2 regions of the Microbacterium sp. KNMS genome follow, and region 2 is predicted to be linked to the other one. Evidence: predicted binding sites of a transcription regulator. Region 2 holds the regulator's gene; the other holds the start of a gene.
The links. Region 2 encodes LexA, which represses DNA repair genes until DNA is damaged. Its sites were predicted from a motif close to TCGAACANNTGTTCGA; they were not measured.
Positions count from the first base shown of each region.

Region 1 (5,556 bases), on a different contig from region 2:
GCTTCGTCTTCCAGAACCCCGAGCACCAGTTCATCGCGCACACGGTCTTCGACGAGCTCGCGCACGGGCTGCGCATCCGGCGGGTTCCCGAGCCCGAGATCCGAGAGCGCGTCGGCGACATGCTCGAGCGCTTCGGCCTGACCGCGCATGCCGACGCGCACCCGTTCCGCCTCTCCGGCGGCCAGAAGCGGCGCCTGTCCGTCGGGACCGCCCTCATCACGGCGCCCAGCGTGCTCGTGCTCGACGAGCCGACCTTCGGCCAGGACCGCGCACGCGCCGAGGAGCTGCTCGCCATCCTCACGCGCCTGCACGAGGCGGGCACGACCGTCGTCATCGTGACGCACGACCTCTCCGTCGTCGAGCAGCACGCGACGCACGTCGCCGTCGTCGCCGACGGCACGGTCGTCGGGTTCGGCGCGGCAGCGGATGCGCTCGACGACGCGGGGCTGCTCGCGCGCGCCGGTCTGCGCCCGCCGCCCCTGCGGCGCGTGCTCGCAGCGCACCCCGCGGCAGCGGCCGCGCTCGAGGCGGAGGTGCCCGCGTGACGATCGCCTCGTCCTCGGTCGCGCGCACCGCGCCATCCGTCCGCCGCCGCCCTCCCCTCCTCGCCCTGAATCCGCTCGCGAAGATCGCCGCCCCGCTGCCGGCGATGGCGATCGTGCTGCTGAGCCGCGACCTCGCGACTCCCGCCGCCTTCCTCGCGCTCGCGTGCGCGCTCATCCTCGCGGGCGCCCGCCTCACGCGGCGCGTCGCGCTCCTGCTCGGCGTCGCCCTGCCCACGGTGGTGCTCGCGGTCGGCGCGGGGTTCTCGATCTGGACCGACGCCGCGAGTGTCGCGGGGACGCCCGTCGTCGCGGAGATCGGCGGATGGCGGCTGCACGCGGGAGCGCTGGCCGTCGGCTTCGCGACGTCGCTGCGTCTCGCGGCGCTCCTCGCCCTCGCGCTCATCGGCGGCGCGACGACCGAGGGGCCCGATCTCGTGCGCGCCGCGATCCGGACGCTCCGGCTGCCGTACCGCATCGGCTACGCGGCGCTCGCGGCGTACCGGTTCGTGCCCCGGTTCCGGCACGAGCTCGAGCTCATCCGCGCGGCCCACCGCGTGCGCGGGCACCACGGCGGCCGGGGCCCGCTCGCGGCAGTGCGACGCGGATTCGGCACCATCGTGCCGCTGCTCGCGGGAGCCATCCGGCATGCCGAGCGCGTCGCCCTGGCCATGGATGCGCGCGCGTTCGGCGCCCATCCCACGCGCACCGAGCGGCACGTCGTGCTCTGGCGCACCCGCGACACCGTCTTCGTCCTCGCCTTCTGGGCGTGCACCGCCCTGCTCATCGCGCTCATCCGCCCGTTCGGCTGACGCCCCGACCCGAAGGAACGCCATGGCCGTCGCCAGCCGACTCGTGAAGCCCGAGACGCAGGAGCTGCTGCGCCTGACCGTGCTGCGCACGCAGCGACTCTCCCCGCACTGGATGCGCGTCACCCTCGGCGGCGGCGACATCGCGCGCTTCCGCCCGATGGGCTACGACCAGTGGTTCCGGATCTTCCTCCCCGTGCACGGGGAGGCGGGGCTCGAGCGGGTGCCCGCGAAGGCGAACCGCCTCTTCGGGTACCTGAAGTTCCTGCGGATCCCCGAGGGGATGCGGCCCGCGATGCGCAGCTACACCGTGCGCGCGTTCCGCCCCGCGGATGGCGCGGCGGGCGCCGAGCTCGACGTCGACTTCGTCGTGCACGAGGCTCCGGACGGCTCGATGGGCCCCGCGCCGAGGTGGGCGGTCGCCGCGCAGCCGGGCGAGGACGTCGCGATCATCGACGAGGGCCTCGTCTTCCATCCCGAGCGCGGCACCGATCGCGTGGTGCTCGTCTCGGATGAGACGGGGGCGCCGGCGATCGCGGGCATCTGCGCATCGCTCCCCGCCGACGCGACCGGCCTCGCGATCATCGAGGTGCCGTCGCACGACGACGCGCTCCCGTTCGCGCACCCCGAGGGAGTCGCCGTGCACTGGGTCATCCGCGAGGATCCGCACACCCGCCCGGGCGCCGCCGCCCTCGCGGCGCTGCGCGATGCCGCGCTCCCGACCGAGCGCTTCCACGCCTTCCTCGTCGGGGAGCAGCAGCTCGCCACCGGCGCGCGACGGCTCCTCGTCCACGAGCGCGGCGTCGACAAGGCCGATATCGGCTTCTGCGGATACTGGCGGGTCGGGGCCGGCGCGGGCGGGTGACCGAGGCCGCTCAGTCGGCGTAGTCGGGCGCAGCGGGGAGCCCGAAGAACTCCTCGAGCGTGTGGTAGCCGCCCTCGTGGTAGGCCTGCGCGAGCTCGACCCCGATGTAGCGCAGGTGCCACTGCTCCGGGTTGTAGCCGGTCGTGTCGGTGTGGCCGCTCTCGTAGCGGACGATCCAGCCGTGCCGCCACGCGTTCTCGACGATCCAGTCGCCCTGCGGCGTGCCGGCGATGTCGTAGATCGTGCCGCAGCCGCCCGACGTGCAGGCCACGACGTCGGCGGCGAGACCGAGCTGGTGCTCGCTGAAGCCCGGGCGCGCGGAGATCGCCTCGGCGCCCTCCTCTCCGAGCGCGCCGATCTGCCCCTGGAACGTGCTGACCTGGGTCTGATACGAGCGGTACCCGCTCTGGAGCGCCACGTCCCCCGCGCCCGATGCGGCGGCATCCGCCACGAGCGCGTCGAGAGCGGCGGCCGCGTCCGGCCGCAGGCCGCCGCCGACGAGGCTCCGCGTACCCGCGGGCACCATCACCTCGGGGGCGTAGTCGATCGGGTTCACGGGCCGCTGCTTGTTCACGACGACCCAGGGCTGCGTCGGGTCGTCGAGGCGGATGCACGAGGCGCCCTCCGCCGCGGCCTCGCGGAACTCCTCCGCTCCGCCGAACGCGGCGATGACCGCGGCGGCGTCTCCGGCCGCCGCTGCGGCGGGCGACTGGCACGGATCCTCCGCGACGACCACCTCGAACTGCGGCACGGGCAGCGACTCGATCGAGCCGGGAGGCGTCTCGACGGGCGCCGGCGACGCCGTCTGCACGGACGACGCGTGCGCGGGGCGCTCGTCGTGGGCGACCGACCAGACGGCACCCAGGACGCACGCGGCGACGACGCCCGCTGCGGTCGCGAGCACGACGAGGCCGCGCCCCGAGAGCAGCCGCGGCGGCCGCGCCGCATGTCGCGCGACGAGCCCGCGGCGCCGTGCGTAGCGCCCGTTCGTCATGCCCCCATTGTCGCGGACCCGACCCTGACGATCCTCCGACTCCCCAGATCGAACTTCTGTCCAGTGCAGACTTGACATCAGTTTCGGATATCTGTTCTATGGAGGGATGAGGTGGCAGGGGCAGCGTCTGGGTGCCGTGGACGCATCGGCACTCCCCGGTCTCGACCGCGTCGACGCCGGCGTGCGGACCGTCACCACACCCGAGTTCGCGGGGATGACGTTCCACGAGGTGATGGCCAAGTCGGCGCTGAACCACGTTCCCGGGCCGAGCTCGATGCCGTTCGACTGGACGATCAACCCGTATCGGGGCTGCAGCCATGCCTGCGTGTACTGCTTCGCTCGCGGAACGCACGAGTACCTCGAGCTCGACGCCGGGCGCGACTTCGACTCCCAGATCGTCGTGAAGGTGAATGTCGCAGAGGTGCTGCGGCGCGAGCTCTCCCGCCCGTCGTGGCAGCGCGAGCACGTCGCGCTCGGCACGAACACCGACCCGTACCAGCGAGCGGAGGGGCGCTACCGGCTGATGCCCGACATCATCGATGCGCTCGCGGACTCGGGGACGCCGTTCTCGATCCTCACGAAGGGCACGCTGCTGCGGCGGGATCTCCCGCAGCTCGCGAGGCGCAGAGCGGATGTCGACATCTCGCTCGCGATGTCGATCGCCGTCTACGACGATGCGCTCCAGCACGCGATCGAGCCGGGGACGCCCTCGGCGCAGGCGCGGCTCGACACGGTCCGCGCGGCGGCCGACCTCGGATTCCGGGTGCAGGTCTTCCTCATGCCGATCGTGCCGCACCTCAGCGACTCGGTCGAAGCGCTCGACGATGCGCTCGCGCGCGTGAAGGCTTCGGGAGCGCACCGGGTCGTCTACGGCGCGCTTCATCTGCGGCCCGGCGTCAAGCCGTGGTTCTTCCAGTGGCTGCAGCGCGAGCATCCCGACCTCGTCCCCGCGTATCGCGGGCTCTATCCCGGGGCGTCCGTCGAGGCGCCGAAGGGGTACCGCACGTGGCTCGCGCAGCGCATCCGCCCGCTCATCCGCGCGCACGGACTGAACGGCTATGCCGAGGAGGACGAGCCCCCGCGCACACGCGTCACGCCGCGCGCGGCACCGCGGTTCATCGAGACGCGCTCGGCTCCGGCGGCGGCGCCCACGCTGTTCTGAGCGCTCACCCCGAGTACGACACGCCCCACCGCAGCACCCACTCCTCGCCGGGCGCGAGCCACGTGAGCGCTCGACCGGAGTTGAAGGCGTCGGCGGGGGCGGTCATCGGCTCGATCGCGACGGCCAGGTCGCGCCCGGGATAGTTCTCGGTCGTGAAGACCTGCACGAAGCCGAAGCTCTCGTCCTGCCACACGGTGAGCGTGCGCCCGTCGGGTGCGGTCAGAGTGGTGCGGGCGAGCCCGTCCTCCCCTCGCACGACGTCGCCGTACGCGCGATCGAGCGCGACGTCGCCGAGGCGCACGCCGCCGCGGAGGTCTGTCGCGTCGTCGACGTCGTGCTCGGCGACGGGCAGCATCCGGTCGTCCACCTCGAACCAGGTCGTCCCCGGCGCAGCGATGACGAGATCCGCCGTGTCGACGCCGCCGATCTCGAAGAACGGGTGAGTGCCGAGCGCGACGGGCGCCTCGCCATCTCCCGCATTCCGGATGCGGTGCGTCACCGCGAGCCCGTCGTCGACCAGGGTGTAGGTCACGCTCGTGGCGAGGGTGAACAGGTAGCCGGTCTGGGGATAGACGACGGCCGACAGCGTCGCCTCGGCGTCGCCCGCGACGATCTCGTACGGCGCGAAGCGGAGCAGCCCGTGGCTCGCGTTGCCGTACTTCGGCTCGGAGATGCCGAGCTGCTCCGTGGCGCCGCGCTGCGACCAGCGTCCGTCGCGGATGCGGTTCGGCCATGGCACGAGCACGATGCCCGATGCGGATGGCGTCCGCTCGCCTTCCGGGTACCGCGACACGAGGTCGACGCCGCCGACCGTCAGCGCGCGCAGCGACGCCCCGACCTGCGCGATCTGCGCGGTGACCTCGCCCAACGCGCCCTGTGCCCGGAGAACGACCTGCTCGCCGGTCGGATCGATTCGCTTCATCGCCACTCCCTGCTTCCGCGACCACCCGCCGCATCCCCAGTATCGCGCTCCGCGGCCGTCCGAGCCCGCCGGCGCGGCTCGCTGGCGGCACTCGATCGAAGCAGATCGCGTCGGACTGCCCTATGCGAATCGACCGGTGGTCAATTCGATAGCCATTCGCGTCTCTCTTGAATGGGGTAGATTGAGCGCGCGACAAGTCAGGGGAAGCGAGTCATGCGCTCGCACTCGGCTTTCGCTTCAGCGCGAGCCGTCAGCGGCCGCG
Region 1 covers NZ_JBSQBP010000018.1:6,949-12,504, reverse strand. The annotation lists gene ACWXWW_RS11995 (ABC transporter ATP-binding protein) at 1-545, shown strand, start outside; gene ACWXWW_RS11990 (energy-coupling factor transporter transmembrane component T) at 542-1,354, shown strand; gene ACWXWW_RS11985 (siderophore-interacting protein) at 1,377-2,216, shown strand; gene ACWXWW_RS11980 (M15 family metallopeptidase) at 2,227-3,210, opposite strand; gene ACWXWW_RS11975 (Rv2578c family radical SAM protein) at 3,317-4,372, shown strand; gene ACWXWW_RS11970 (aldose 1-epimerase family protein) at 4,377-5,294, opposite strand.
Region 1: ACWXWW_RS11975 (Rv2578c family radical SAM protein) is a predicted target of LexA. The motif match lies at 3,294-3,309, and genes of this name have one in related genera.

Region 2 (5,556 bases):
TGGTCGAAGAACGGCACGCTCGTGTCGATGCTGCTCCTGCCCGTTCCGTCGAGGTCGAGCTCGAGCTCGATGCTCGACTCGCTCGTGGAACGGGTGCGGCGCGCGGTACGGGTCATGCTCCGATTCTACCGGCGCGACCCGACCGGGCTCCTCGCGCGCTCAGCGGCCGATCTCGGCGAGCGCGTCGAGGAAGGCGCTCGTCTCGTCCTCGGTCCCCGCTGTCACCCGGAGGTGTCCGGGGATCCCGATGTCGCGGATGAGCACGCCGCGGTCGTAGAGCGCCTGCCAGGTCGCGTGCGGATCCTCCACGCCGCCGAACAGGACGAAGTTCGACCACGTCGGGTACACGGTGTAGCCGAGCGCCTCGAGCGTGGCCGAGATCCGGTCGCGCTGCTCGACGATCTCGTCGACCATCGCGAGCATCGTGTCGGCGTGACGCAGGGCCGCGGAGGCCGCCGCCTGGGTGAGCGCGCTGAGGTGGTACGGGAGGCGGACGAGGCGGAGGGCGTCGACGACCGCGGGGTCCGCGGCGAGGTAGCCGACGCGCGCGCCCGCGAAGGCGAACGCCTTGCTCATGGTGCGCGAGACGACGAGCCGGGGCCGCCCGGGCAGCAGCTGGAGCGCCGACGGCACGTCGCGGGGTGCGAACTCGCGGTACGCCTCGTCGACGATGACGATGCCGTCGGTCGCGTCGTAGACGGCCTCCACGACGTCGTTCTCGAGCGGCGTCCCTGTCGGGTTGTTCGGTGCGCACAGGAACACGACGTCGGGCCGGGCCTCCGCGACCTGCGCGGCCGCGCTCGCGGGCGTGAGGGAGAAGTTCGCCCCCCGCTCCCCCGACACGAACGTCGCGCCGACGCCGCGCGTCAGCAGCGTGTACATCGAGTAGGTGGGGGCGAAGCCGAACGCCGTCCGCCCCGGTCCGGCGAACGCCTGGAGGAGGTGCTGCAGCACTTCGTTCGAGCCGTTCGCGGCCCAGATCTGCTCGGGCTCGAGCCCGTGCCCGAGGTACTCCGCGAACCCCTCGCGGAGCGCCGTGAACTCGCGATCCGGGTAGCGGTTCACATCCCGCAGCGCGAGGGCCACCGAGTCCGCGATGTCGTCGGCGACCTCGTCGGGGATCGGGTGCGTGTTCTCGTTGACGTTCAGCGCGACAGGCAGCGGCGCCTGCGGAGCGCCGTAGGGCTGCTGTCCGCGGAGGTCGTCGCGCAGGGGGAGGTCATCGAGAGAGACGGTCACCCGTCCATGCTAGAGCGCGCGACGGACTCACTCGCCCGTCGAGTAGGCGGCGGGGATGGCGATCTCCTGCCCCGCGGCGATGTCGCTCCCCGGGAGCTGGTTGAGGTGCAGGATCTCGTCGACGACGTCGCGCGGGTCCGCCTCGGGGGCGACCGCCTGCGCGATGTCCCACAGGGTGTCGCCCGCCATGACCGTGACGGTGTCGAAGGTGCCGACAGGCGCACTGTCCTCGCGCGAGGCGAGGGCCGCGCCGCCGCTGAGCACCCCGAATCCGATCGCCGCGACGAGCGGAGCCGCGGCGAGCGCGGCGAGGACCCGGCGGCCGCGCACCGTGAGTCGGAGGCGGGTCGAGCGTGCCGGAGCGGAGCTGGTCGTGCGCATGGCGGTTCCTTCCTGTAGATCACTTCGAGTCCGCCTGCTCGGCCGGGAGAGACGGACCCGAAGTGATGTTCCGAACCTATCTTCGATGTGGTCGCGGTGTCAAGAACTCTCTTCGAACAGGTTTCGCGACTTCTGCGAGACACGCTCGAACAAATCTCCCGGAATCCCGTCGAGATCCGCTAGCGTCGTCCTGACGGGACCACCACATCACGCACCTCCGACATTCGAGCGGGGCAGCGAAGGAGCACGACATGACGGATGCGGGCACGCGCGAGGAGAAGCCGCGCACGCGGCGGCGCAAGAACCTGAGCGACAAGCAGCTGGCCATCCTCGAGGTCATCCAGCGCTCCATCCAGCACAACGGCTACCCGCCGAGCATGCGCGAGATCGGCGACGCGGTCGGACTGAAGTCGCTCTCGAGCGTGACGCATCAGCTCGGGCAGCTCGAGCTGAGCGGCTACCTGCGCCGCGACCCCGGCAAGACCCGCGCGATGGAGGTGCTCATCGATCTCCCGGGCTCGGCGGCCGAGAACCCGGCCGACTCGGGCCCCGCGGTCGGCGACGCCGCTCTCGTGCCGCTGGTCGGCCGCATCGCCGCCGGCGTCCCGATCACGGCCGAGCAGCAGGTCGAGGAGATCTTCCCCCTCCCCCGACAGCTCGTCGGCAAGGGCGAGCTCTTCATGCTCAAGGTCAGCGGCGAGTCGATGATCGACGCGGCGATCTGCGACGGCGACTGGGTCGTCATCCGGTCGCAGGGCACGGCGGAGAACGGCGACATCGTCGCGGCCATGGTCGACGGCGAGGCGACCGTCAAGACGTTCCGTCAGCGCGACGGCCACACCTGGCTCCTCCCGCGCAACTCGGCGTTCGAGCCGATCCTCGCCGACGACGCTGTGGTCCTCGGCAAGGTCGTCGCTATCCTGCGCGCGGTCTGACGGCGCACACGAGGAGGGCGGGAGCCGGTCGGCTCCCGCCCTCCTCGTGTGCCGGGAGCGAACCGGCGGTCAGGAAGCCGCGGTCTCGCGCAGCGCGACCCCGGCTTCGCGCAGCACCGCGAGCACCGTCTCGTGCTCGTTGAAGGCGTAGAGGTGGATGCCGGGGGCCCCGCCGGCGAGCACCTCGCGCGCGAGGTCCGCCGCGTAGGCGATGCCGATCTCCCTGCGGCCCTCGGGGGTCGGCTCGACCTCGAGCGCGATCGACAGCTCCGACGGCAGGGGCTCGCCCGTGAGCTCGAGCATGCGCGCGAGCTTGGCGGGAGAGGTCACGGGCATGATGCCGGGGAGGATCGGGATGGTCACGCCCGCGGCCCGGGCGCGATCGACGAAGCGCAGGTAGTCGTCGGCATGGAAGAAGAGCTGGGTGATCGCCGCCTCTGCGCCGGCCGCCTGCTTCGCGAGGAGCGCATCGAGGTGCTCGAGCGGATGGCGCGAGCGCGGATGCCCGTTGGGGAAGGCCGCGACGAGCGTGCGCGCACGCGGGGCGCGGTCCACCCGCACCGCCTCGGGAACGCCCGGGATCGTCGTCTCGCCGTAGGGAGCGCGCTCGGCCTGCACGCGGTGGATGAGCTGGACCAGCTCGGCCGAGGTGCGCAGGTCGCCCAGGAACGCGTCGTCCTCGTCCTTCCCGGCGGGCGGGTCGCCGCGGATGGCGAGGAAGCTGAGGATGCCCGCGTCGAGGAACTCGCGGATGAGGGCGCTCGCCGTCGCGTAGTCGTTGCCGACGCACGTGAGGTGAGCGAGCGGCTCGACGTCCGTGTTCTCGCGGATCCACCGCAGCACGCGCAGCGACGCACCGCCCGTGGAGCCGCCCGCGCCGTACGTGACGGAGAGGAAGTCCGGTCCCGCGGCGGCCAGGCGGCGGATGGTCTCCTCGAGAGCCGCGGTGCGCGCGGGCGTGCGCGGCGGGTACAGCTCGAACGAGAACGGCGTGGCCGACGTCGCCATGTCCCTCCTCCGTGCTCTCCGGTCGCCGCGGCGATCCCCTGCCGCCGCATCCGGCCTCTCCTCTCCCGACCGTAGTCGCCCGCGCGCGGGCGCGGGAGCATCTGTGACGCTCCGTGTCGGAACGTCGCCGGTTACCGTGGAGGACATGACGCAGACGCTCCCGTTCGGCTCGTGGCCGTCGCCCATCGCGGCGTCCGACATCGCGGGGAACTCCCCGCGCCTCGGCGACGCGCGGTTCGTCGGGGGCGACGTGTGGTGGGCCGAGGGCGTCGCGGCCGAGCGGGGGCGCACAGCGGTGCTGCGGGCGAGCGACGGCGCGAGCGTTCTTCCCGCGCCCTGGAGCGCGCGGTCTCGCGTCCACGAGTACGGAGGCGGCGCGTGGACCGCGGCCGACGACGGCGCACTCCTCTTCGTCGAGCAGTCGGATCAGCGCGTGTACCTGCGCACGGCCGATGCGGAGCCCATCCCGCTCACGCCCGCTGGCACCGGCATGGCGTTCGGCGACCTCGTCCTCGCGGAGGGCCGACTGTGGGCGGTCCGCGAGACGCAGGGCGCCACGGGGGCTCCCCGTCGCGACATCGTCGTCATCCCGCTCGACGGCAGCGCGGCGGAGGACGCGTCCGCGATCGTGAGCGTCGTCGCAGGGAGCGACTTCGTCGCCTACCCCGCACCGCGCGCTGGCCGGCTCGCGTGGATCGCGTGGGACCATCCGGACATGCCGTGGGATGCCGCGGAGCTGCGCGTCGGGCGCATCGAATCGGATGGGCGCGTGCGCCGCTGGACAACACTCGCCGGCGGGCGCGGCGTCGCGGACGGGCAGGATGTGTCGGCGCTGCAGCCCGAATGGGCGGCGGACGATGAGCTCCTCTTCGTCGCGGACCCTCCTGCCGCGCCCGGCGGCCCTGCCCGATGGAACCTCCGCCGCGCCCGGCTCGACGCGGCCGGAGGCGCCGTCGTGGAGCCGCTCCTGCCTGCCGACGCCGACACGGGCGGGCCGCTCTGGAATCTCGGGACCTGCTGGTACGCGCGGCTCGAGGACGGTCGGATCGCCGCGGTGCAGACGAACGGACGCGACCGGCTCGTGCTCGTCGATCCCGGAACGCGGGCGGTGACGGAGCTCGAGACGCCGCTCGGGCAGATGCTCGTCAAGGACGTCGACGGCGCGCGCCTGCTGCTGTCGGGCGCCGGCCCGCGGACGCCGGGCGGCATCTGGCTCCTCGACGTCGACGCGCGGACCTTCGCGCCGGTGCGCGGCGGGGAGACCGACCTCGACCCGGCGTGGATGCCCGAGGCTCTGCCGCTGTCGTTCCCCGGGCCGCGCGGGGATGTGCACGCCTTCGCGTATCCGCCGACGAACCCGCTCGCGACGGGCCCCGAGGGCGACCTGCCGCCGTATCTCGTGCTCGTGCACGGGGGCCCGACCGCGCACGTCTCGGGCGACCTCTCCCTCGCGGTCGCGTACTTCACGAGCCGGGGCATCGGCGTGCTCGATGTCAACTACGGCGGATCGACCGGCTACGGGCGCGCGTACCGCGAGCGCCTCAAGGGCGGATGGGGCGTGGTCGACGTCGAGGACGTCGCGGCCGCCGCGCGCGGCATCGCCGAAGCCGGCATCGCCGACCCCGCGCGCCTCGCGGTGCGCGGAGGATCCGCGGGCGGATGGACCGTGCTGTGCGCGATCGCCGACACCGACGTGTTCTCGGCCGGGATCAGCCGCTACGGCGTCGCCGACCTGCGGATGCTCGTCGCCGAGACGCACGATTTCGAGGCGCGCTACATCGACGGCCTCGTCGGCCCGCTCCCCGAGGCGGAGGAGCTGTACGCGAGGCGATCGCCGCTGTCTCGCCCCGAAGCGCTCCGCACGCCCCTCCTCATCCTCCAGGGCGCGGACGACCCGGTCGTGCCGCCCTCGCAGGCCGAGGCGCTGCGCGACGCGCTCGCGGCGAACGGGGTCCCGCACGCCTACCTCCTGTTCGAGGGCGAGGCGCACGGG
Region 2 covers NZ_JBSQBP010000001.1:25,175-30,730, forward strand. The annotation lists gene hisB (imidazoleglycerol-phosphate dehydratase HisB) at 1-116, opposite strand, end outside; gene ACWXWW_RS00135 (histidinol-phosphate transaminase) at 160-1,239, opposite strand; gene ACWXWW_RS00140 (LysM peptidoglycan-binding domain-containing protein) at 1,267-1,620, opposite strand; gene lexA (transcriptional repressor LexA) at 1,872-2,555, shown strand; gene ACWXWW_RS00150 (methylenetetrahydrofolate reductase) at 2,625-3,563, opposite strand; gene ACWXWW_RS00155 (alpha/beta hydrolase family protein) at 3,709-5,556, shown strand, end outside.